Regions from separate parts of the Paenibacillus sp. FSL H7-0735 genome, predicted to be linked through region 2. Evidence: a T-box and tRNA genes for the amino acid it is inferred to sense, from the RefSeq annotation. Region 2 holds a T-box; the other holds one or more tRNA genes.
The links. A T-box is a leader RNA that pairs with one kind of tRNA and senses whether it is charged. The one in region 2 lies ahead of trpS (tryptophan--tRNA ligase), so its partner is inferred to be a tRNA-Trp.

Region 1 (10,776 bases), on a different contig from region 2:
CAACAGCACATGGATCATGCAGCGCACTGCCGACATAGCCCATTTTTTTACCGTAAATCGAATAGAAATCCAGCAATTCTCCGACCATTGTAGACACTGGTCCCCGCTCTTTCAATGCTAGGATCTCATCTTCAAAAATAGCAGCCTTATCGGTCACATCCAGACCACTCATTATGATCGGAATCCCCGACTCAAACACAATACGGGCTGCTTCAGGATCTACATAGATATTAAACTCCGCAGTAGAGGTGACATTCCCATAAGAGATACCTCCGCCCATTAGTGAGATTTTTTCAATTCTGTCTTTAATCTCTGGATAAGCCGTGATTAGCAGTGCGATATTTGTTAAAGGAGCCATCGGCACAAGCGTAATCTTCTCCTCTGAAGAACGGATGATATTCAGCATAAACTCCACAGCACCCTGCTCTACAGGGCGGAATTTACTTGGGGGCAAAAGCGGCCCATCCATGCCCGATTCACCATGCGCTTCCTCACCTGTAACAAGCTTGCCGAACAGTGGGCCAGCAGCCCCCTTAGCTACAGGAATGTCAGCATTCACGAAGCTGATCACCTTCAGGGCGTTTTCCGTGATTTTATCTAAAATTTGGTTTCCACCAACCGTTGTAATCCCGCGCAGATCTAACTTCTCCGAATTTGCTATGGCAAGCAGTATCGCTATTGCGTCATCATGCCCTGGATCGCAGTCAATAATAATAGGTGTTGGCATAGTTACTCACTCCTTGTCTGTGTATCAATCATTTCAATCGCTATTTAACTAGCGGGCTTTTAAGTTTTTTATTCTTTTTTCGTGTCTCAGATACTGCGTAGATCACAAGTCCAATTACTGTGGCTACATAAGGAAGAGTAGCGATTAGCTCCGCAGGAATCTTCAACACCTGTAGAGCATTCGACAATGCATCTGCAGTACCAAATAATAAAGAGGTCAGCGCCGTGCCTACGGTCGTACTTCTTCCCATCGACTCAGCGGCAATGGCAATCCAGCCCCGGCCAGCGATCATATCGCGGGTAAACAGTGACAAATACCCCATCGACATATAAGCACCGCCTAAACCGGCAAAAAATCCGCTAAGCAGCAAAGCCATATACTGTATTTTCACAACACTTACACCCACGGATTGAGCCGCATGTGGATTTTCGCCCACTGAACGAATGCGCAGTCCAAGCGGTGTACGATTTAATAGATAGTAGACAACAAACACAGCCAATATAGAAACATACGTCAGAATGTGATGCCCCGATAAAATAGGTCCAAGCACCGGGATATCCTTCAACAAAGGAATCTGGACACTAGGCAAAACTTTACTCGCCAGAGAAGTGGAAGAACCCTTGTCGCCACTAAGCAGATAGAGGATAAACACAGTTCCTCCCGAAGCGAACATATTAATGGCCACACCCCCGAGAATGATATGTGTTTTGAATTTCAGGGTGAAAAAAGCTAATATTCCAGCGATCAATGTTCCAGACAGCACCGCCCCAAGCAGACCTACCCACGCGCTATGCGTATAGCTGCTTATGATTACACCCGCTAAAGCGGCAACAAGCATGATACCCTCCATCCCAATGTTAATGATCCCTGCACGGTTGGAGATGAGTGCGCCGAGCGCGGCGAACAGAATCGGGGTCGTCACGCGAAGGACAGAGAACGCAAAGTCAGTTGTAAAAATTACATCAAACAAACTGTTCACGCTTCCTTCGCCTCCTTCAAGAGCATCCGATTTTTCCAGAACTTCAGAAATTGCTCAGCCGAAATCAGAAGAATGATAATTGCCTGTATAATTGAGATCATCTCTGAAGGTACATCAGACAGTCGCGACATCATGTCAGCCCCAATTCGAATGTACGCTAGGAACAATGCAGAGCCGATTACGGACAGCGGATTATTTTTGGCTAACATCGCTACAAGGGCACCATCCAAACCATAACCAGGCAGTGACGTCCATTGGAAACGGTTATACATCCCCAGCACTTCTACGGAACCCCCCATACCTGCGATAAAACCTGCAATCAAGTGAACGAGAATAATAACCTTGGCTGTCTTCATACCGGAATAACGGGCAAAGTCCCGGTTGATGCCTGTCATGCGCAGCTCATATCCCCATTTCGTTTTGTATAGGAATAGATGAGCTGCAATAATAAGCACGATAACGATAATAAGACCGGTATGAATCCGGGTGCCCGAGACCATTTTACTCAGCAGTGCCGTTTTCTCGAATTTGTAGGATACATTGGCAAAAGCTTTAGCATCACGTAGATGATAGTTCAGTAGGTATAGCCCTACTCCGAACAAAATATTATTGAACATTAAGGATGTAACCAACTCATTAGCATTCCATTTTGCCTTCAGAATACCAGGTATTGTTGAGAGCAACGCTCCTACAATTGAACCTGCAGCAATAGCTACCATCGGATGCAGCCAGCCGTCCAACGTTAAATGAATAGCCAATACGGAAGTTACAACACCGGAGAAATAGAAAATCCCTTCAGCTCCCAGGTTGAACATATTGGCTCGAAACAACAAGGATACTGCCAACCCAGTGAACATGAGCGGAATCGCCATCTCAATCACATTACCAATATGACCTTTACTGGATAACGGCTCTAATAGGAATATACCAATCGTCTTCACAGGCTGATTACTGACCAAAGAGATGATCAGAAAGGCAATAGCGAGTGCAATAACGATTACCGCCGATGTCCGAATGTACTCAAAATATTTAACTTTAAACATGATTTACGGCCCTCCCGATGTGCTCCTCGTCCTGTCGATGAATCCCCAGCATATAAAGACCTAATTCTTCCTCACTAACCTTAGAGGGCTCCTCGAAAAAGGCAACAATCTTACCCTCGTACATTACTAGCAGACTATCGCTGATCTCCAAGATCTCATTCAAATCTGCCGACACTAGCAAAATCGCGCAATCGTCTGAACGTAATTCCAACAACTTTTGATGTATGAACTGGGCTGCGCCTATATCCACACCCCGTGTCGGCTGTTCTGCAATAAGCAGCTGCGGTTCAGTCGAACACTCTCTAGCTACGACTACCTTCTGCATGTTACCACCTGACAACATTCCTATGGGCTGAGAAGGTCCTGAACAGCGGACTTTAAATTCCTCTACAAGGGATACTGCTAGCTTGGCAATTCGTGAGCCATTCAAAAAAAGACCTTTATTCATTGCTTTTGTACGATACTGAGTAGATAGCAGATTATCAGCTATACTTGCCTCACTAGCGATCCCTTGCCGCATCCGATCCTCCGGTATATAGGAAACGCCTAGCTTACGAATATCCAAAATATCCGATTCACGGATATCCTTTCCCTTCACTAGTACAGAGCCCTGACTTGAGACACCTCTCAAGCTACCTGTAAGAGCTTCAATGAGCTGTGTCTGCCCGTTGCCTTCTACACCAGCAATCCCAACGATCTGCCCACCACGTACCGCAAAATTGATATCCGACAATAATGCTTTGCCATCTGCATCATTCACACTGAGTCCCTGCACCGTTAGTACTGGCTCACTAACAGCCAGAATCTCTTTGTCATATTTCAGCACGACGTCTCTGCCGACCATTAGTCGCGAGATTTCCTGTTCTGTCACATCCTGTGTTTGAAAAACACCTTCACTACGGCCGCTGCGCATAATCGTAATTCTGTCGCAAATCGCTTTGACTTCCTTTAATTTGTGCGAAATAAAAACTATCGTATGACCCTGTTCCCTTAATTGCTTAAGCTCGCGGAACAATTCCTCTGTTTCCTGTGGAGTCAACACCGCAGTCGGCTCATCAAGCACCAGAATTTTCGCACCACGCAGCAGCGCCTTAAGAATCTCAACCTTTTGCTTCATCCCAACTGTAAGATCCTCTACTTTTGCTTTAGGATCCACGGCCAGATTGTATTTCCTTGCGGTCTCTTCCGTCATGCGCACAGCCTCGGCATAATTAATGCCAACTCCTCTGCGCGGCTCCATACCCAGCACCATATTCTCTGCCACCGTAAACGAAGGTACCAACATGAAATGCTGGTGGACCATGCCGATGCCTCTATCAATGGCGTCCTGAGCGGATTGCAGCTTCACTTTTTCACCCTTGATATAGATCTCGCCTTCACTTGGCTCTTCCATGCCGAACATAATTTTCATTAAAGTCGATTTACCAGCACCGTTCTCACCTGCAATCGCATGTATTTCTCCCTCACGTAAAGAAAAATGCACGTCTTTATTTGCAACGACGCCATTGGGATATACCTTGGTAATTCCCCGCATTTCCAGCAGAGCTTTGTACATAGGTCTCAACGCCTTTCAACTTGGAGGTCTGCAAAAATATACAGCTGGAATTCCCCTGACTAGAAGAATCTCCAACTGTAGGTTTATCTCTATAGAGCTGATCTTAAGATTTAAAGCTTAAGGCTTAACTGCGTTACGAATAGCTTCTACCTCTGCAGTTTCCATCCCCATCGCATTATCCACTTTAATTTCTTTATTGATCAGCTTTTGCTTCACTTCTTCAACCTTGGCCTGAAGATCAGCCGGGAATACATTTTTATAAATATCATTCTCAGCAATACCTACACCATCATCTACAAAGCTCAACACATCACGTTTGCCCATTTCTAGCGTTCCCTCTTGCAATCTCTTCACTGCACCTAGAATAGCCGTATCAATCTTTTTAATAGATGAAGTAACGATTAGATTTGCTTTTTCACTATCCGTATCGTTAATCAACATTGCCTGATCGGAGTCTACACCGATTGCATATTTTTTCTTCTCTTTAGCTGCGTCAAAGATCCCAAGACCTGTACCCCCAGCCACGTTAAAAATAACATCCACACCGGAGTTATATTGAATTAGAGACAGCTCCTTACCTTTTGCCGGGTTAACAAAATCACCAGCGTACGACACAGCCACTTTTACATCAGGATCAACGTACTGAGCACCTTGAATGTAGCCGACCAAGAAAGCATTAATCCCCGGAATATCCATACCGCCCACAAACCCAATCACATTCTCAGGGGTAGCATTCGGCATATCCGATTGTGTAGCTAATGCTGCTACGGCACCTGCCAAGAAAGATACTTCATTTGTCGCATAAGACATGTTGTACATGTTATCTGGTGCTTCATCGATGTCGGTATCATAATTAATGAATTTTTTGTCTGGATACAATTCTGCCGTTGCATTAAACATCTCTGTAATTTCAGAACCGCCAGAAATAATTACATCCCAATCCTCGGAAGCGATATCGTTAAATGTAGGCTCCCATTTCGTTTTATCAACGCCCATTTCAACAACCTTTGTTACTGCACCTAGTTCATTCTTAACCTTTTGCAAGCCGTTATTAGCGGAATCAAAAAATGATTTATCCCCAAGTGTCCCCGGAATCAGCAATACAACCTTGAGTTTATCCCCTGAACCTGTTTCTCCACCCTCAGCAGCGTTTGATCCAGTATTCGCAGAAGAACCGTTATTGGACGTGTTATTCCCACATGCTGTGACCAGAACCATCACCATTAATAACAACAAAGAAAGAACTTTTTTATTCATTACTCTATTCCACCCCTAATTTTAGTTGGTTAGTAATCCGGCAGAATCCCCATCTTCACCCATTGTATAATTCACGGTTCAAATGGAAATTCTCTTTTTTCCAAATAAAGTATCATTAAAAGTAATAAATTTAACGTTTAGGCTCAAAAATAGCAATAAAAATACCATTATTATTAATAATCCGCTTTATTTCCGAACGAGATGGCCAGTCAGGTTGCGAACTTTCGGATTTATTGATACGATCATAACAAATATTATTAAAAATAATTATATGATTTCGGTCATAGTTTTGTACGATTCGGCTAAAACATAAGTATTGGAGGATCATCATGGATCGTGTTCTATATATTGTAAGTGCCACACATGAGCTAAATACTTATATCCCTCCACACCAGCATGAATGCTACGAACTAGTCTATTATTTACAGGGGGTAGGGACAACCAATGTTGGCCCCCGAAGTTACCATTTTCGCTCCTCTTCTTTCGCGCTTGTGCCACCCAATCATAAACATGACGAGCACCACCGTGAGGATGCAAATGTATTATTTGTAGGCTTCCACTCGGAACACCCTAATATGAGTAATCTGCTCGGCGTATATGAAGATGATAAAGATCAGACCGTTCTTCAAATCCTGCTGCGAATGAAAGCAGAGTTTACACGCAAGCAAGACGGATTCTCTGAGCTTCTAAACCTACAAATGAGCGAGATTACCGTCCATCTTATGAGGCTTCTTAGTGCCTCTGGATATCAATCCCCAACAGAAGACCGAGTACAATATGTCCTTAATTATATGAATGAGCATTATCGCCATAAATTGTCCGTCGAAACACTATCAGAAATGTCCGGATATAGCTACGATCGTTTTCGCCATCTATTTAAAGAACGGTTCGGGTCTTCACCCCTGCGGTATTTGCTGTTAAAACGCCTGGATTATGCAAAATCTCTATTACGTCATACTCAGATGCAAATCTCTGAAGTATCTGCTGCTGCAGGTTTTGTGAACGATGCCCAATTCTGCAATATGTTTAAACGAGAAATAGGTCATACCCCGCGAGCATTCCGCATTAATAATCAATCAGGTTAATCACTAATCAGATTAAAAAAAGCCGTTGAAATAGAGAAACTCCTCTATTCAACGGCTTAATCCTGTAAAACTAAGAACATAAAGAAAAAAGGTTAGTAAGATTGCTTATAAAAGCATTCTTACTAACCTTTTTAAGATACCGGCGAGAGGACTCGAACCTCCACGGTTTCCCACTCGATTTTGAGTCGAGCGCGTCTGCCATTCCGCCACGCCGGCACATATGAACTAAATGGAGGCGCCACCCAGATTTGAACTGGGGATAAAGCTTTTGCAGAGCTTTGCCTTACCACTTGGCTATGGCGCCATGTAAATTTTGGAGCGGACGACGGGAATCGAACCCGCGACCCTCGCCTTGGCAAGGCGATGCTCTACCGCTGAGCCACGTCCGCATAAAATGGCTGGGGATATAGGATTCGAACCTATGAGTGACGGAGTCAAAGTCCGTTGCCTTACCGCTTGGCTAATCCCCAATAACATTTTAAAGTAAAATGGGGCGACTGATGGGTCTCGAACCCACGAATGCCGGAACCACAATCCGGTGCGTTAACCCCTTCGCCACAGTCGCCATATTAAGTTGATATTGTTGCCATTATTCATTTTAAAGAAAATGGGGCGGCCGATGGGTCTCGAACCCACGAATGCCGGAACCACAATCCGGTGCGTTAACCCCTTCGCCACGGCCGCCATATTAAACTTTAGAAAGAACTTGGCAGGGGCAGCAGGAATTGAACCCACACCAACGGTTTTGGAGACCGTTGTTCTACCTTTAAACTATGCCCCTAAAAACTGGTGGAGGATGATGGATTCGAACCACCGAACACTTACGTGAGCAGATTTACAGTCTGATGCGTTTGGCCACTTCGCTAATCCTCCAAGGATGGTGCCGGCGAGAGGACTTGAACCCCCAACCTACTGATTACAAGTCAGTTGCTCTACCAATTGAGCTACACCGGCATGGCACTCATTCTTTTGTGATGATAAATGGTGGCTCGGGACGGAATCGAACCGCCGACACGAGGATTTTCAGTCCTCTGCTCTACCGACTGAGCTACCGAGCCATGATGAAAATGGCGGAACCGACGGGATTCGAACCCGCGATCTCCTGCGTGACAGGCAGGCATGTTAGGCCAACTACACCACGGTTCCAAAAGATATAATTGCTTAAGTTAATTGGTTGCGGGGGCAGGATTTGAACCTGCGGCCTTCGGGTTATGAGCCCGACGAGCTACCGGGCTGCTCCACCCCGCGCCAGTAAAATATGTTATGGTGGAGGCTGAGGGGATCGAACCCCCGACCCTCTGCTTGTAAGGCAGATGCTCTCCCAGCTGAGCTAAGCCTCCATAAACAACAATTGTTATTGTACCAAAGTCCACTAGGATAAATCAAGTGAAAATTTGGTGACCCGTATGGGATTCGAACCCATGTTACCTCCGTGAAAGGGAGGTGTCTTAACCCCTTGACCAACGGGCCATACTAATTAAAAATTTGTGGCGGAGAGAGAGGGATTCGAACCCTCGAGACGCTTGTGGCGCCTACACGATTTCCAATCGTGCTCCTTCGGCCAAACTCGGACACCTCTCCATATGGCTCCCCGAACAGGACTCGAACCTGTGACAACTCGATTAACAGTCGAGTGCTCTACCAACTGAGCTATCAGGGAATATTCATACCAGGCTTAATCGCCTGAAAACTGAATCCGAAACGAATCTGCATTCTAAGTATAGGATAAGCCCTCGACCGATTAGTATTGGTCAGCTCCATGCATTGCTGCACTTCCACCTCCAACCTATCTACCTCGTCGTCTTCAAGGGGTCTTACTAATTGGGAAATCTCATCTTGAGGGGGGCTTCACGCTTAGATGCTTTCAGCGCTTATCCCGTCCGTACGTAGCTACCCAGCCATGCTCCTGGCGGAACAACTGGTGCACCAGCGGTACGTCCATCCCGGTCCTCTCGTACTAAGGACAGCTCCTCTCAAATTTCCTGCGCCCACGACAGATAGGGACCGAACTGTCTCACGACGTTCTGAACCCAGCTCGCGTACCGCTTTAATGGGCGAACAGCCCAACCCTTGGGACCTACTTCAGCCCCAGGATGCGATGAGCCGACATCGAGGTGCCAAACCTCCCCGTCGATGTGGACTCTTGGGGGAGATAAGCCTGTTATCCCCAGGGTAGCTTTTATCCGTTGAGCGATGGCCCTTCCATGCGGTACCACCGGATCACTAAGTCCGACTTTCGTCCCTGCTCGACTTGTAGGTCTCGCAGTCAAGCTCCCTTATGCCTTTGCACTCTGCGAATGATTTCCAACCATTCTGAGGGAACCTTGGAACGCCTCCGTTACTCTTTAGGAGGCGACCGCCCCAGTCAAACTGCCCGCCTGACACGGTCCCCGTACCCGATTAGGGTACTAGGTTAGAACCTAGATACGATCAGGGTGGTATCCCAACGGCGCCTCCACCGAAGCTTGCGCTCCGATTTCTACGGCTCCCACCTATCCTGTACAGATCGTACCCAAATTCAATATCAAGCTGCAGTAAAGCTCCATGGGGTCTTTCCGTCTTGTCGCGGGTAACCTGCATCTTCACAGGTATTAAAATTTCACCGGATCTCTCGTTGAGACAGCGCCCAAGTCGTTACGCCATTCGTGCGGGTCAGAATTTACCTGACAAGGAATTTCGCTACCTTAGGACCGTTATAGTTACGGCCGCCGTTTACTGGGGCTTCGGTTCATAGCTTCGGGTTACCCCTAACCACTCCCCTTAACCTTCCAGCACCGGGCAGGCGTCAGCCCGTATACTTCGCCTTGCGGCTTCGCACAGACCTGTGTTTTTGCTAAACAGTCGCTTGGGCCTTTTCACTGCGGCCCCCTCGTGCTATTCACACTACCGGGGCACCCCTTCTCCCGAAGTTACGGGGTCATTTTGCCGAGTTCCTTAACGAGAGTTCTTCCGCGCGCCTTAGAATTCTCTTCTCGCCTACCTGTGTCGGTTTGCGGTACGGGCACCTTCTCCTGGCTAGAGGCTTTTCTTGGCAGTGTGAGATCATGACCTTCGCTACTATAATTTTCGCTCCCCATCACAGCCCAGCCTTAACGATGTGCGGATTTGCCTACACATCAGCCTCACTGCTTAGACGGACATCCATCAGTCCGCGTCACTACCCTCCTGCGTCACCCCATCGCTCATAGCGGATTACGGTGGTACAGTAATTTCAAACTGTTGTCCTTCGACTACGCCTTTCGGCCTCGCCTTAGGTCCCGACTTACCCTGAGCGGACGAGCCTTCCTCAGGAAACCTTGGGCTTTCGGCGGATCAGATTCTCACTGATCTTTTCGTTACTCATACCGGCATTCTCACTTGTGTAGTGTCCAGCGCTCTTTTCAGTACACCTTCAACCCCTACACAACGCTCCCCTACCCCAGATACATACGTATCTAGCCATAGCTTCGGTGGTGTGTTTAGCCCCGTTACATTTTCGGCGCAGAGTCACTCGACCAGTGAGCTATTACGCACTCTTTCAATGGTGGCTGCTTCTAAGCCAACATCCTGGTTGTCTGTGCAACTCCACATCCTTTCCCACTTAACACACACTTGGGGACCTTAGCTGATGGTCTGGGCTGTTTCCCTTTTGACAATGGATCTTAGCACTCACTGTCTGACTCCCGGCAATAAGTATATGGCATTCGGAGTTTGACTGAGCTTGGTAATCCTTGCGGACCCCGCACCCAATCAGTGCTCTACCTCCACTACTCTTATACCGAGGCTAGCCCTAAAGCTATTTCGGGGAGAACCAGCTATCTCCGAGTTCGATTGGAATTTCTCCGCTACCCCCACCTCATCCCCGCACTTTTCAACGTACGTGGGTTCGGGCCTCCAGTGCGTGTTACCGCACCTTCACCCTGGACAGGGGTAGATCACACGGTTTCGGGTCTACGTCCACATACTCATTCGCCCTATTCAGACTCGCTTTCGCTGCGGCTCCACCTTCTCGGCTTAACCTTGCATGTTAAACGTAACTCGCCGGTTCATTCTACAAAAGGCACGCCATCACCCATAGATCGGGCTCTGACTTTTTGTAAGCACACGGTTTCAGGTTCTATTTCACTCCCCTTCCGGGGTGCTTTTCACCT
Region 2 (10,776 bases):
CAGTTCAGGCAAAAAAATACGCGGGATTCTCCGCGATGCCTTTCCCGATGCTGGTCACATCTATACGCGCCGGGGTTATGCCGGAGTGGAGGGCACTCCAGATGAATACAATATTAATCAGCTTGAAAAAGCGGGTCTGGAAGAGTTCATCATTTACCCTGAACCCATTCCTTTTTGATTCGCGATATATTGCCTAAGAAATTAAAAACGCCTTTTTCGTTATCCCTTCAATAAACGGGATTCGAAAAAGGCGTTTCTGTTATGCGGTTATGTTCTATTCACGAGCCAATTCATTCAGCCTATCGGCAAGAAATTCAGGCGTTACGTTATCCGTATCTCCTGCGTCATACAATGCACGGAGACGATTGTCCCGATCAACCAATGCTATGCGATTGGCATGTACGAAATTTTCTTTACTATTCCCTGCAATTAGTACTTTAAAAGAATCAGTTGCCAGCTTACGAATCACTTCCTGATCCCCCCGTAAGAAGTACCAACCCTTATAATCTGCCTGGAAACGGTCCGCAAAGGTCTTAATGGCTTCACGTGTATCATTCTCTGGATCAAAAGAAATGGAGACGAACGCCGTATCTTTTCCAAAGTTGCCCTCGTCAACCAGAATCTTCTGTGTCTGGGATAACAGGAACGTAGTTATAGGACATACATCCGGACATTGCGTGAAAAAAAAGTATACCAGCCGTGCCTTACCTTGTGTATCAGCCAGAGTAATCTGGTCTCCATCCACATTTTCAAGTGAAAAGTCCTGCACTTCTCCGATTACCGGCAGTTTTTCTTTTCCTAAATTCAAAGAATTAACTGCCAGATAACCAGCCATTACCAAAGCAAGCAATAGTAGAATCCAGGTCCATTTATAACGCTTAAAGGTCTGCACGGACAATAATACCCTCCCTCTTCTTAACCGTGAATCGTATTTAATACAAGTACGATCAAACTTACCGTTAGGTAGTTAATGGAGAAGAGGAAGTTCTTCTTCGCCCAGACTTCGTCATCTTTTGCTGCAAAGCCCATCAAGGTTATGATTAACCAAGCCAGGGACAGCGCTGTTGAAATCACCAGATAAAAAATGCCTGCATAATCGTAGGCGTACATTAACACTGGAATAGGCAGTAACAGTGCTACATAAGGAATCATTTGAAACTTCGTACGACGTGTTCCTTTGACTACAGGCAGCAGTGGGAAACCTGCGGCTCTATATTCTTCTTTACGTCTAATCCCGAGCGCCCAGAAATGGGGAGGTTGCCACAGAAACAACATCGCAAACATCAGCCAAGCCCCTAGATCAACTGTTCCCGTAACTGCAACGTAGCCAATTACCGGTGGCATAGCTCCAGAGATCGCACCTACTGAAGTGCTCCATGTTGATGTCCGTTTCAACCAAAGGGTGTATACTACAACGTAAACGAACATCCCTACAATCCCGAACAGACCGGCTAAAACTCCGGAAAAAGCAAACAGCACAATCAAACCCGCAATCCCAAGCCCAATAGCATACAGCAATACGGTTTTGGGTTTCAATCGTCCTGTAGGAAGCCCACGATCGCGCGTTCTTTCCATCTTCATATCCAGATCACGGTCGAAATAGTTATTAAAAACACAGGCCGAAGCCATAACCAGCATTGTACCGAGCAGAGTCAGAACTAATCTGCCGTATTGAACATCCCAACCTGAAGCCAGCCAATATCCTGCAAAGGCAGCGATGAGGTTAGATCGGATAATACCGGGTTTTGTTACGGTAATGAAATCACGCCAACTTGCACCTTCCGGTGGAGATTTTGCAGACATAGCTGCAGAATCGGAAGAAGCTTGAAATGTTATATGATTATCCACACCAAATGATCCTCCTTCTAAACAAACTTCTAACGTTCTAGCCGAAGCACTAAATAGACTTCGCTGTTAACTTTATCATATCAAACCCGAGGAGACTTTGACAGTCATGGCACAGTATGTTCATGAATTTGACAATTACGTGACAATATTTATTTTCAGCCCCTTAATAACCTAAGCCGTATTTGGGTAATTATTAATAATGTACTTCCGAACAACAAAGGAGAACTGACCAATGGACACCGCTACACATTTAGTTATGGGCATAGGGTTAGCCGGACTTTCTTTCGTCGATCCCGTCGTTGCTTCTGACCCTAAACTGGCCGGGGCCGTTATGCTGGCAACGATTTTAGGCTCACAGGCTCCTGATGCCGATACCGCATTACGACTAAAGGACAATGCAATATATATTCGTAATCACCGTGGAATCACACACTCCTTGCCTTTCCTAATTTTGTGGCCCGCTCTGATTGCCCTAGTCTTAGGGCCTCTGTTTGGGTTTACTGATTTGGCAGCTTTAAGCCATGTTGCACTCTGGGGTTTCATAGGTGTAGGCGTGCACGTCTTCTCTGATCTGTTTAACACCTATGGAACTCAGGCGGCCCGTCCATTCACTGAGAAATGGATCGCCTGGAATATCATCCACATTTTCGATCCATTTATTTTTGGCAGCCATATCGCAGCTATTCTGCTCTGGATCACTGGGATTGTTCCGCCTAAACCTTTATTTATTACGCTTTATGCCTGTACCATTCTTTATTATATTTGGAGAACGATTGTTCATGCCCGCCTTACACGAAACATCAAGCTTAAAGATATACACCATACTGCTGGCGAACGTTATATTGTAATCCCTACAATTTCACTTAAACGCTGGAACGTAGTTAAAGTGAAAAAAGACGGCAGTTATGACGTTGGGCAGCTACTGAACAACCGTCTGGAATGGTTCAAACATGCGGTCTGCTCGAATCATCCCGCTGTGGAAATATCCAAGTCGCATCCAGATATTCAGTCCTTTTTATATTTCACCTCTTATGCGGTGGCCGAAGTGGAGGAGCTTCCTTCAGGATATATGGTGCGCTGGGGAGACGTTCGTTATTTACACCGCAAACAATACCCTTTTGTGGCTGTATTAGTTATGGATAACCAATATAAACCTTTAAATACTTATGTAGGCTGGCTTAGCAGCGATAAGCTCGACAAACGATTTTCCATCGACCCTGGTTCTTTACGATGAAACTGTAGACTTACTGAGAGAACTATTCTATAATCACAAAAAATCCCGGAGTATTTATAATACTCCGGGATTCATTTTAGCAGACACGGAAAGGAAGGCTCTTAATGGGTAAAGGACTCTCACTTTGGTTCGCTTGTTCTTCTATTCTTATTCTCACTGCCGCTTCAATCGCGATCAGCTATAGCTTCTGGCTGGCACTCCTGCTTGGTTTTCTCTGCGTATTGAATATTGGCTGGGGATTTATCCTCAAAGCCAGAATTAGACGCAAACAGGAAAGTTTAAGCTCTGATTAGATTAACGAGCTGGCAGAAAGCCCATCCGCTCTTTTACGCCATTCAATGTCTCAGCTGCAACAATACGTGCGCGTTCAGCACCTTCGGCAAGAATATCAGTGATCGCACCTGAACTGCGAATTTCATGATATCTTTGTTGCAAAGGCTCAAGTGTGGACACAACCACTTCCCCAAGATCCTTCTTAAAGCCACCATACATTTGTCCCTCATAACGATCGGCAATTTGCTGGAGGGACATTCCAGAACATTCCGAGTAAATACTCATCAAGTTACTAATCTCTGGCTTATTAGCCGGATCAAAGATAACTTCACGTCCAGAATCAGTCGTTGCGCGGCTGATTTTTTTACGGATCACATCCGGCGAATCCAACAGGGCAATATAGCTGCCTGCATTTGGGCTGCTCTTGCTCATTTTTTTAGTGCCATCATCCAGAGACATAATGCGTGCGCCCACTTCAGGGATATACGGTTCAGGAATCGTAAAGAATTCGCCAAAACGGTTATTAAATCGGCCAGCTAAATCACGGGTCAACTCCAAGTGCTGCTTCTGATCTTCACCTACTGGCACAAGATCCGCATTATAAACAAGAATATCTGCTGCCATTAAAGAAGGATATACGAATAGGCCCGCGCCAACCGAATCCTTACCTGATGATTTATCTTTGAACTGTGTCATACGCTCAAGCTCGCCCATTGCCGTTAACGTAGTCATGATCCAACCCAATTCCGCATGCTGAGGCACATGGGACTGCATATATACATTCGAACGCACAGGATCAATTCCTGCCGCGATAAAGAGTGCAGCTACAGCTTCAGACTGCTCACGCAGTGCCGCAGGATCTTGAGCAACGGTGATCGCATGCATATCGACAACCATAAAGAAACATTGATGATCGTCTTGCAGCTTCACAAAATTTTTCAGCGCTCCGATATAGTTACCCAAAGTTAGAGAACCGCTCGGCTGTATGCCTGACATTACTTTTTTCAACATAATATAGACCTCCGTTAGATGTGATTTCCAATTTCCGAGAACGCAAAAAAAGCCTCATCCGCAAGGGACGTGAGACCGTGGTGCCACCCTTATTCGCTGCTTAACCTTTGTATAGTCAAAAGGAAACAGCCTTAGTCTTCCGTTAACGGGGAAGATCCGGCCGGTCTACTAGGGTATCTTGCTCCCGTTCAAGCGCGGCGCTCAGGGGTCCATTCATCAGGAGTGTCCTACCGGTTCGCATCAACCACCGGCTTTCTGAAGGTACATTTCCTGCCTACTTGTCCCCGTCATCACATTCTCATCATAATTTAATGCCTTCATCATAGAACCATAAAGAGAAGTTGTCAAATCACTTAACCACTTCCGTATAAATCTGTTATGATAAGGTTATCCATGTTCTATTCGATTACAGTTACGATAAAGGAGCATATCTCATGAAACAGGTGACCAAAGGGCAGTGGGGCGGTTATGATACTTATATTTTGCACAGCCGCGAACTGGAAGTCACGCTTTTGCCGCGACTAGGAAACAACGTGATTTCATTGTTTGATGTAAAGGAACAACGGGAAATTCTGCGGCGGCCTGATGAAAGCGATCAAGCTTTCTTTATGCAAAAACCTTACCATTTTGGCATCCCGCTCTTAATTCCACCCGGAAGAATTCGTAAAGGAAAATTTCAATTCGAGGGTACAAGTTATCAATTTGACCAGAATACCGCTGGTGACAATCATATCCATGGTCTACACCGGACTCAATCCTGGTGTGTCAGCGATATTGAAGAAGACGAGGACGGTTGTGCAGTCACTACTGAATTCCTTACTGAAGATGATCCACACTGGATGGAGCAATTTCCCATTCCACTCAAATTCGAAATGACATTCAGGCTTCAGGATGCCCGGCTCAGCCAGACTTTAAAGGTTACAAATCTCGGCGATCATCGTATTCCCTTTGGGATCGGTTATCACACCTGGTTTATGATCGATGGAGAACCTGAACGCTGGAATCTCAAATTGCCCGTAAACAGCATTTATGAACTAAACGATGAATTGCTCCCTAGCGGCAATCTAATTCCACTCGGTGATCTAGAGTCTCTAAATTCTGGAATTAACCTACAGGGAACTAATTTTGATACCGCTCTGCGTATTGGTGACAAGCAGCCCGTAGAAGCATTGTTATTACGCGATGATGGTTATGGTCTTCGTTATACGGCCGACGAGAATCTTTTTCGCCACTGGGTCCTGTATACCAAAGGACCAGCCGATCAATTTCTGTGCATCGAACCTTATACCTGGCTCCCGGATGCTCCTAACGTTTCCGACGATCCTTCCTTCACTGGCTTGCTGAAGGTAGAACCAGGTCAAAGCCTTGAGCTGTCCACTATGCTGGAAATGATCTATCCCGAGAATTAAAGCAGATATACATTATATCGGTCTTCCCTTGCGTTTACGTAAGAGAAGGCCGATTTTTTGTGCGAGCTTAGTTATTTAGGCTTTCCTACCCTTACTTTTAATCGACTAATAATTACCATCCTTAAAACCTTTCGATAGCATGCATGAATTAGCCTCTTAGCGCTCATACTATCTTCACAACGGGCGAAGGAGGTGACACACATGGGTCAAGCAGGTCAAGGTCGTAGCAGCCGTTCCAATAACCTTGTAGTTCCTCAAGCAAATGCAGCGTTGCAACAATTGAAATATGAAGCAGCACAAGAGCTTGGAGTAACGATCCCAGCTGACGGTTATTACGGGAACTACACTTCCCGCGAAACTGGTTCTTTGGGAGGTTACATCACTAAACGTCTAGTACAACTGGCAGAACAACAACTGTCCGGTCGTCAGTAACATCGTTATCTTAAGTGTTTTATCCGGCTGAGGTCTTAAAAAGCCCATTGCCGACTAGCTTTCAAACCTCTCACACTTCTTCCAGAAGCTGTGGGAGGTTTTTCTAATTTATACCCTATAATCCGAGCTGCATGCAATCTTTATGTAAAACGTTTAACTTAAAAATTGATCAGCACTCTCGGCGTAAGCATTACGGGGAGATCGAATCATCAGATTCGCCATATTATAATTGGACTCCAGCGTAGCATCTACGATTAGCTTTCCCTGTCTTATAGCGAATTCATAGCTGATCTCACCATGAGTCCAGCGCCGTTTGTATTTCAGACTCTCCAGTGCCATTAGACGAAAAGAAGACTGCTGACTCTCCGTTATTCCTTCCTTTACTTCTGTGAATCCACCACCCCGACCGGCTAGAGGGTGATGACGTATGCCGAATTTGCCAATGGTATTATTTCGTATTTGCACAAATACCGTACCGGAAGATAGTCCCGATAATTCCTCTTGCAGTTCCCTAAATACCAAATCCATCTGTCTTGCTAATGATAGCTGTTCTGTCTTAAGCATATCTTTCCTCCTAAAAGTTTTGTGAGCTTAGCTTCTTCGAGTTCACTTCGTCTTTTATAAATCGAACCCTAAATATTTAGGCTAAGGATCCGTCGCTACTGCGGGGAATGTTTGGACTTCCAGCCGCTGTTGTCTCCAAATTTCTTGAATTCTTACGCGTACAGCGGGTGAAATTCGGAGACAAAGGCGGTCGCTCCCGCTCTTACAGTTCCAAAATTCCCCTCCGCCACTCCTTCCCCTTTTCCCAAATTTCTGGTTCGATTTATATTGTTTGTGAGCTTAGCTACTTCGAGTTTACTTCGTACAAATCGGCTTAGTAAGCGCTTACTTAAGCTTTTTGAGCTAAGCTCATTAGTCTTCCTTGCAAGCCTTATATAAGGCTCAAGGCTCATTATAGACCCCTTAAATACGTCAAACAACATTATTCTACAAAATTGGGTTATTATCCCTAGTAATGCGCAAAATTCATAGATCATTCGTATATTAATTTTTATAAAACGGGAGTTTTCGACAATTAACCATTAAAAAAAGACCCCTTAACCGGGGTCTTTGCGCGTTCACACTGAAATTCCGTTATTTTTAGCGCACTGAAATTTGTCTTATTTTAGACATTTCATGCTAAATGCTCAGTCATCTCCAAGAACTCGTTGATATCAGCCACGATCAAATCTGTAGCCCCTTGCCAGAAATCTGGCTTAGTCAGATCCACACCCAAATGTTTGAGCACCAAATCCTCCAATGTCATCACGCCGGTATCCTGCAACAAGCTATCATATTTGTCTGCAAAGGAAGCTCCCTCTTGTAATGCCAGACGATATAAGCCTGTACTGAACATATAACCAACAGTGTACGGGAAATTATAGAAAGGTACATCTGTGATATAGAAATGCAGCTTCGACGCCCAGAAGTGAGGATGGTATTCAGAAAGCACACCACAGAAAGCTTCTTTCTGTGCTTCCACCATCAGAGCAGACAGTTCCTCAGCATTTACAAGGCCTTCCTTACGTTTTTCATAAAAACGAGTCTCGAACAAGAATCGAGCGTGAATGTTCATAAAGAATGCCACACTGTTCTGTATCTTCGTTTCAAGCAGTGCCAGCTTCTCCTCTGCATTGCCCGCAGCTTTAACCTGAGCATCAGATACAATCACTTCTGCAAAGGTTGAAGCGGTCTCTGCAACGTTCATTGCATAATTCTGATTAAATACAGGTTGATCATCAAGCAAGTAGGAATGATAGGCATGTCCCAGCTCATGGGCCAATGTTGAAACATTGGAAGGTGTGCCGCTGTAGGTCATGAATATCCGTGATTCTTTGCTCTCAGGGAAGGAAGTACAGAATCCACCAGGACGTTTGCCATTACGATCCTCAACCTCGATCCAGTTATTATCAAAGGCACGCTCTGCAAACTCAGCCATCTTAGGACTAAATTTACGGAACTGTGTGACGATATCCTTCGCAGCTTGATCATAAGGGATTTTGCCGGAGGATTTGCCTACAGGAGCTTCGACATCGACCCATGAGAGGGAATCCAACCCCAGCAGCTTGGCTTTGCGCTGAAGGTAGGACACGAGTACAGGTTTGCTCTTCGTAATTACGTGCCACATCGTATTTAAGGTGTCCTGTGTCATACGATTGATGCTGAGCGGATCTTTTAGAACATCGTCCCAGCCTCTGCCCTTATAGAGCTTCAGGCGGAAGCCTGCTAAGTGATTTAAAGTATCTGCGCAATTATCTGCCGCTTCAGTCCAAGCCTCTTCCCATTTATGGAACATCGCTTGACGCACTTTTGGATCTGGATCATCCAGCTTATTAAAAGCTTGACCTGCAGAAAGCAGCTTTGTTCCTTCTTCATCCTCAAATGGGATCTTGATTGAGCTTACAATCGTATCATAGTGTCCGCTCCATCCATGATATCCGTCAACAGCTAATTCCAACGCTAAGCTTTCCAGCTCAGGGCTCATCTTCTCACGGGCCAAATCACGGCTCTCGCTCAGTACGAACGTTAAAGGAGCAATCTCTGGACGAGCCATCCACTCAGCCCATACCTTGTCCGTAGTCTGACGAAGTACATTGCTAAATTGCGAGCTGATCCCTTCGAATCCGGCGCGCATGCTTGTCACTTTGGCTGCCAGTCTTACCGCACCCTTGTCCATCTGATTCTGAGCGCCTAGACAGTCTGCGAAGGAAGTGACCTCCACAAGTCTTCCTGAACAGCTCTGAAGCAATGCTATAACCTCATCCAATGCTTTTGTAGACGCAACATCCGTTGGTGCCACAGCATCCTTCACAAAGCCCTGTAAGGATAAAATATCTTTTTCAAGCTTGCTCAAGAAACCTTCTAGCTCTGCAGACGAAGACCCCCCCGGAAAAATAGTATCCAGTTCCCAAGTCAGTGATAACGGTTGTTTCATTTGTACTCACCATTCCTTTGCTTTCATTTGACTTTCTTTGTAATTGTCTTAACACCATGGTAAAGTGAATAACGATATCTGAACATTTATAGCCGATAAACTTTAGGAGGGCATTCATATGAAGCCACTACAAATTTCACCGGAAACAGCCATTACGTTATCCAAGCAACTAGGCGTTCCTTTGGAACACTTGATGCATATGCCCCAACATATTTTACTACAAAAAATAGCGGAGCTATCCAAAAAACAAAATCCCCCACAAACTGAGGGCGAAAATGAAGAGACTCCTTCTGGGAAGGACTCACAATGATTCCTTTTAGTCATACCTGGCCTTATGACATCATTCTAGGCGATATGTATGTGCAATACTGTCCATTCTGCAACTCAGAGAATGTGCTTCTGCCTATGAAGCCAAAAGAATTACAAATCGTTCGTGACGGCAAGAAAAAACTGCTTGTCTTCCCCTGCTGCAGCGCCAGTCCTACAGTTATAGATAATGACGGCGATTACCTTTTGTTCGATCGAGCTGTCAGATAAGCAAATCCTAACACTTTCTTTCTACAAAGCGCAGAGGAGAATTAAATTCTCTTCTGCGCTTTTTGTTGTTCGCAAATCGTTATGAACTTGAAGACAAGCCTTCGACATCAACCTCAACCTCTACAGCCTCAGCACGCATTTGCTCCCGTAAAATAACCCACTGCTCACGTGCCGCTCGAATCATCGCCGCATCCATAATCTTCTGATCATTAATCAGACGGGAGAACCACATCACAGCCACTGAGTATTCTCCGATGCGCCGATTAAGTTCGCCGATCAGGTACATGAGCCGGGCATCATTGCCGGCAATGCCATCTTTTTCATAGACCTTAACATACTCGTCCAAAGAATAACGTAAAAAACGCTTCTCCTGCTCAGTCTCCCCTTGGTAGCGATAGAGCCAAGCAATGTGATGCAGCAGACTTGCAATAATCCGATCTTTATCGTTAATACTCTGAGCACATAAAAGCGCCAGCTTATAGGTCTCGAGCGCAGTTTCCCAGTCTCTTTTCTCCCCAAAGTCTCGGCTCTTCCAGCGTTTCCCTACCTGCTCATTAAATGCCTTACGCTGACGTTCCGTCAGCTTGTCAGCCGAATTTTCTGTGGAGGCAAACCCGCAATTGGGGCAGACCCGTACAACATAATAATCCGGATTCTCATTTTTATAATATGCGCAGAAATCAGCATCACGCCGAATAGCCTTTTTTAGGCTAGGACGTACCCGCGAGGTTGAAAATTCATTTTCACAGTTGCAACACTTGACCTTTATAGAATATAGGGGTATTAACTCTGTCAAGTACTCTCATTCCTTTCAGGATCAACCTGTCCCTTGTTATTCCTGGGGCATGTTAACAAAATGATGTGCAGGACCTGCAAGGCGGCTAAGCACGAATGAACGCAGTGGTTCTTCGACTCCAGTCTCCACCAGTGCCTCTTTCATACATTGTAGCCACTCATCAGCACGTTCTGGAGTAATAGGAATATGCATATGCCTTGCTCTCATCATGGGATGTCCATGTAATTCCGAATAAAGCGGACCCCCGCCAAAAAACTGT

Region 1: it encodes a tRNA-Trp, which carries the amino acid that the T-box ahead of trpS (tryptophan--tRNA ligase) is inferred to sense. The anticodon was not compared.

The regions. Positions count from the first base shown of each region.
Region 1 covers NZ_JBBOZH010000002.1:707,782-718,557, forward strand. The annotation lists gene NSS82_RS30660 (nucleoside hydrolase) at 1-727, opposite strand, end outside; gene NSS82_RS30665 (ABC transporter permease) at 768-1,706, opposite strand; gene NSS82_RS30670 (ABC transporter permease) at 1,703-2,749, opposite strand; gene NSS82_RS30675 (ABC transporter ATP-binding protein) at 2,742-4,304, opposite strand; gene NSS82_RS30680 (BMP family ABC transporter substrate-binding protein) at 4,422-5,561, opposite strand; gene NSS82_RS30685 (AraC family transcriptional regulator) at 5,891-6,646, shown strand; tRNA gene NSS82_RS30690 (tRNA-Leu) at 6,784-6,862, opposite strand; tRNA gene NSS82_RS30695 (tRNA-Cys) at 6,877-6,950, opposite strand; tRNA gene NSS82_RS30700 (tRNA-Gly) at 6,961-7,035, opposite strand; tRNA gene NSS82_RS30705 (tRNA-Gln) at 7,042-7,116, opposite strand; tRNA gene NSS82_RS30710 (tRNA-His) at 7,136-7,211, opposite strand; tRNA gene NSS82_RS30715 (tRNA-His) at 7,255-7,330, opposite strand; tRNA gene NSS82_RS30720 (tRNA-Trp) at 7,354-7,427, opposite strand; tRNA gene NSS82_RS30725 (tRNA-Tyr) at 7,434-7,519, opposite strand; tRNA gene NSS82_RS30730 (tRNA-Thr) at 7,525-7,600, opposite strand; tRNA gene NSS82_RS30735 (tRNA-Phe) at 7,629-7,704, opposite strand; tRNA gene NSS82_RS30740 (tRNA-Asp) at 7,715-7,792, opposite strand; tRNA gene NSS82_RS30745 (tRNA-Met) at 7,818-7,894, opposite strand; tRNA gene NSS82_RS30750 (tRNA-Val) at 7,911-7,986, opposite strand; tRNA gene NSS82_RS30755 (tRNA-Glu) at 8,042-8,116, opposite strand; tRNA gene NSS82_RS30760 (tRNA-Ser) at 8,135-8,227, opposite strand; tRNA gene NSS82_RS30765 (tRNA-Asn) at 8,231-8,306, opposite strand; rRNA gene NSS82_RS30770 (23S ribosomal RNA) at 8,368-10,776, opposite strand, start outside.
Region 2 covers NZ_JBBOZH010000001.1:6,091,968-6,102,743, forward strand. The annotation lists gene NSS82_RS27535 (DNA primase) at 1-178, shown strand, start outside; gene NSS82_RS27540 (SCO family protein) at 275-892, opposite strand; gene cyoE (heme o synthase) at 916-1,848, opposite strand; gene NSS82_RS27550 (metal-dependent hydrolase) at 2,081-3,082, shown strand; gene NSS82_RS27555 (hypothetical protein) at 3,187-3,375, shown strand; gene trpS (tryptophan--tRNA ligase) at 3,377-4,363, opposite strand; T-box leader at 4,427-4,666, opposite strand; gene NSS82_RS27565 (aldose 1-epimerase) at 4,801-5,775, shown strand; gene NSS82_RS27570 (alpha/beta-type small acid-soluble spore protein) at 5,977-6,207, shown strand; gene NSS82_RS27575 (hypothetical protein) at 6,361-6,771, opposite strand; gene NSS82_RS27580 (M3 family oligoendopeptidase) at 7,385-9,184, opposite strand; gene NSS82_RS27585 (YycC family protein) at 9,303-9,494, shown strand; gene NSS82_RS27590 (hypothetical protein) at 9,491-9,721, shown strand; gene NSS82_RS27595 (DUF2225 domain-containing protein) at 9,801-10,517, opposite strand; gene NSS82_RS27600 (globin domain-containing protein) at 10,554-10,776, opposite strand, start outside.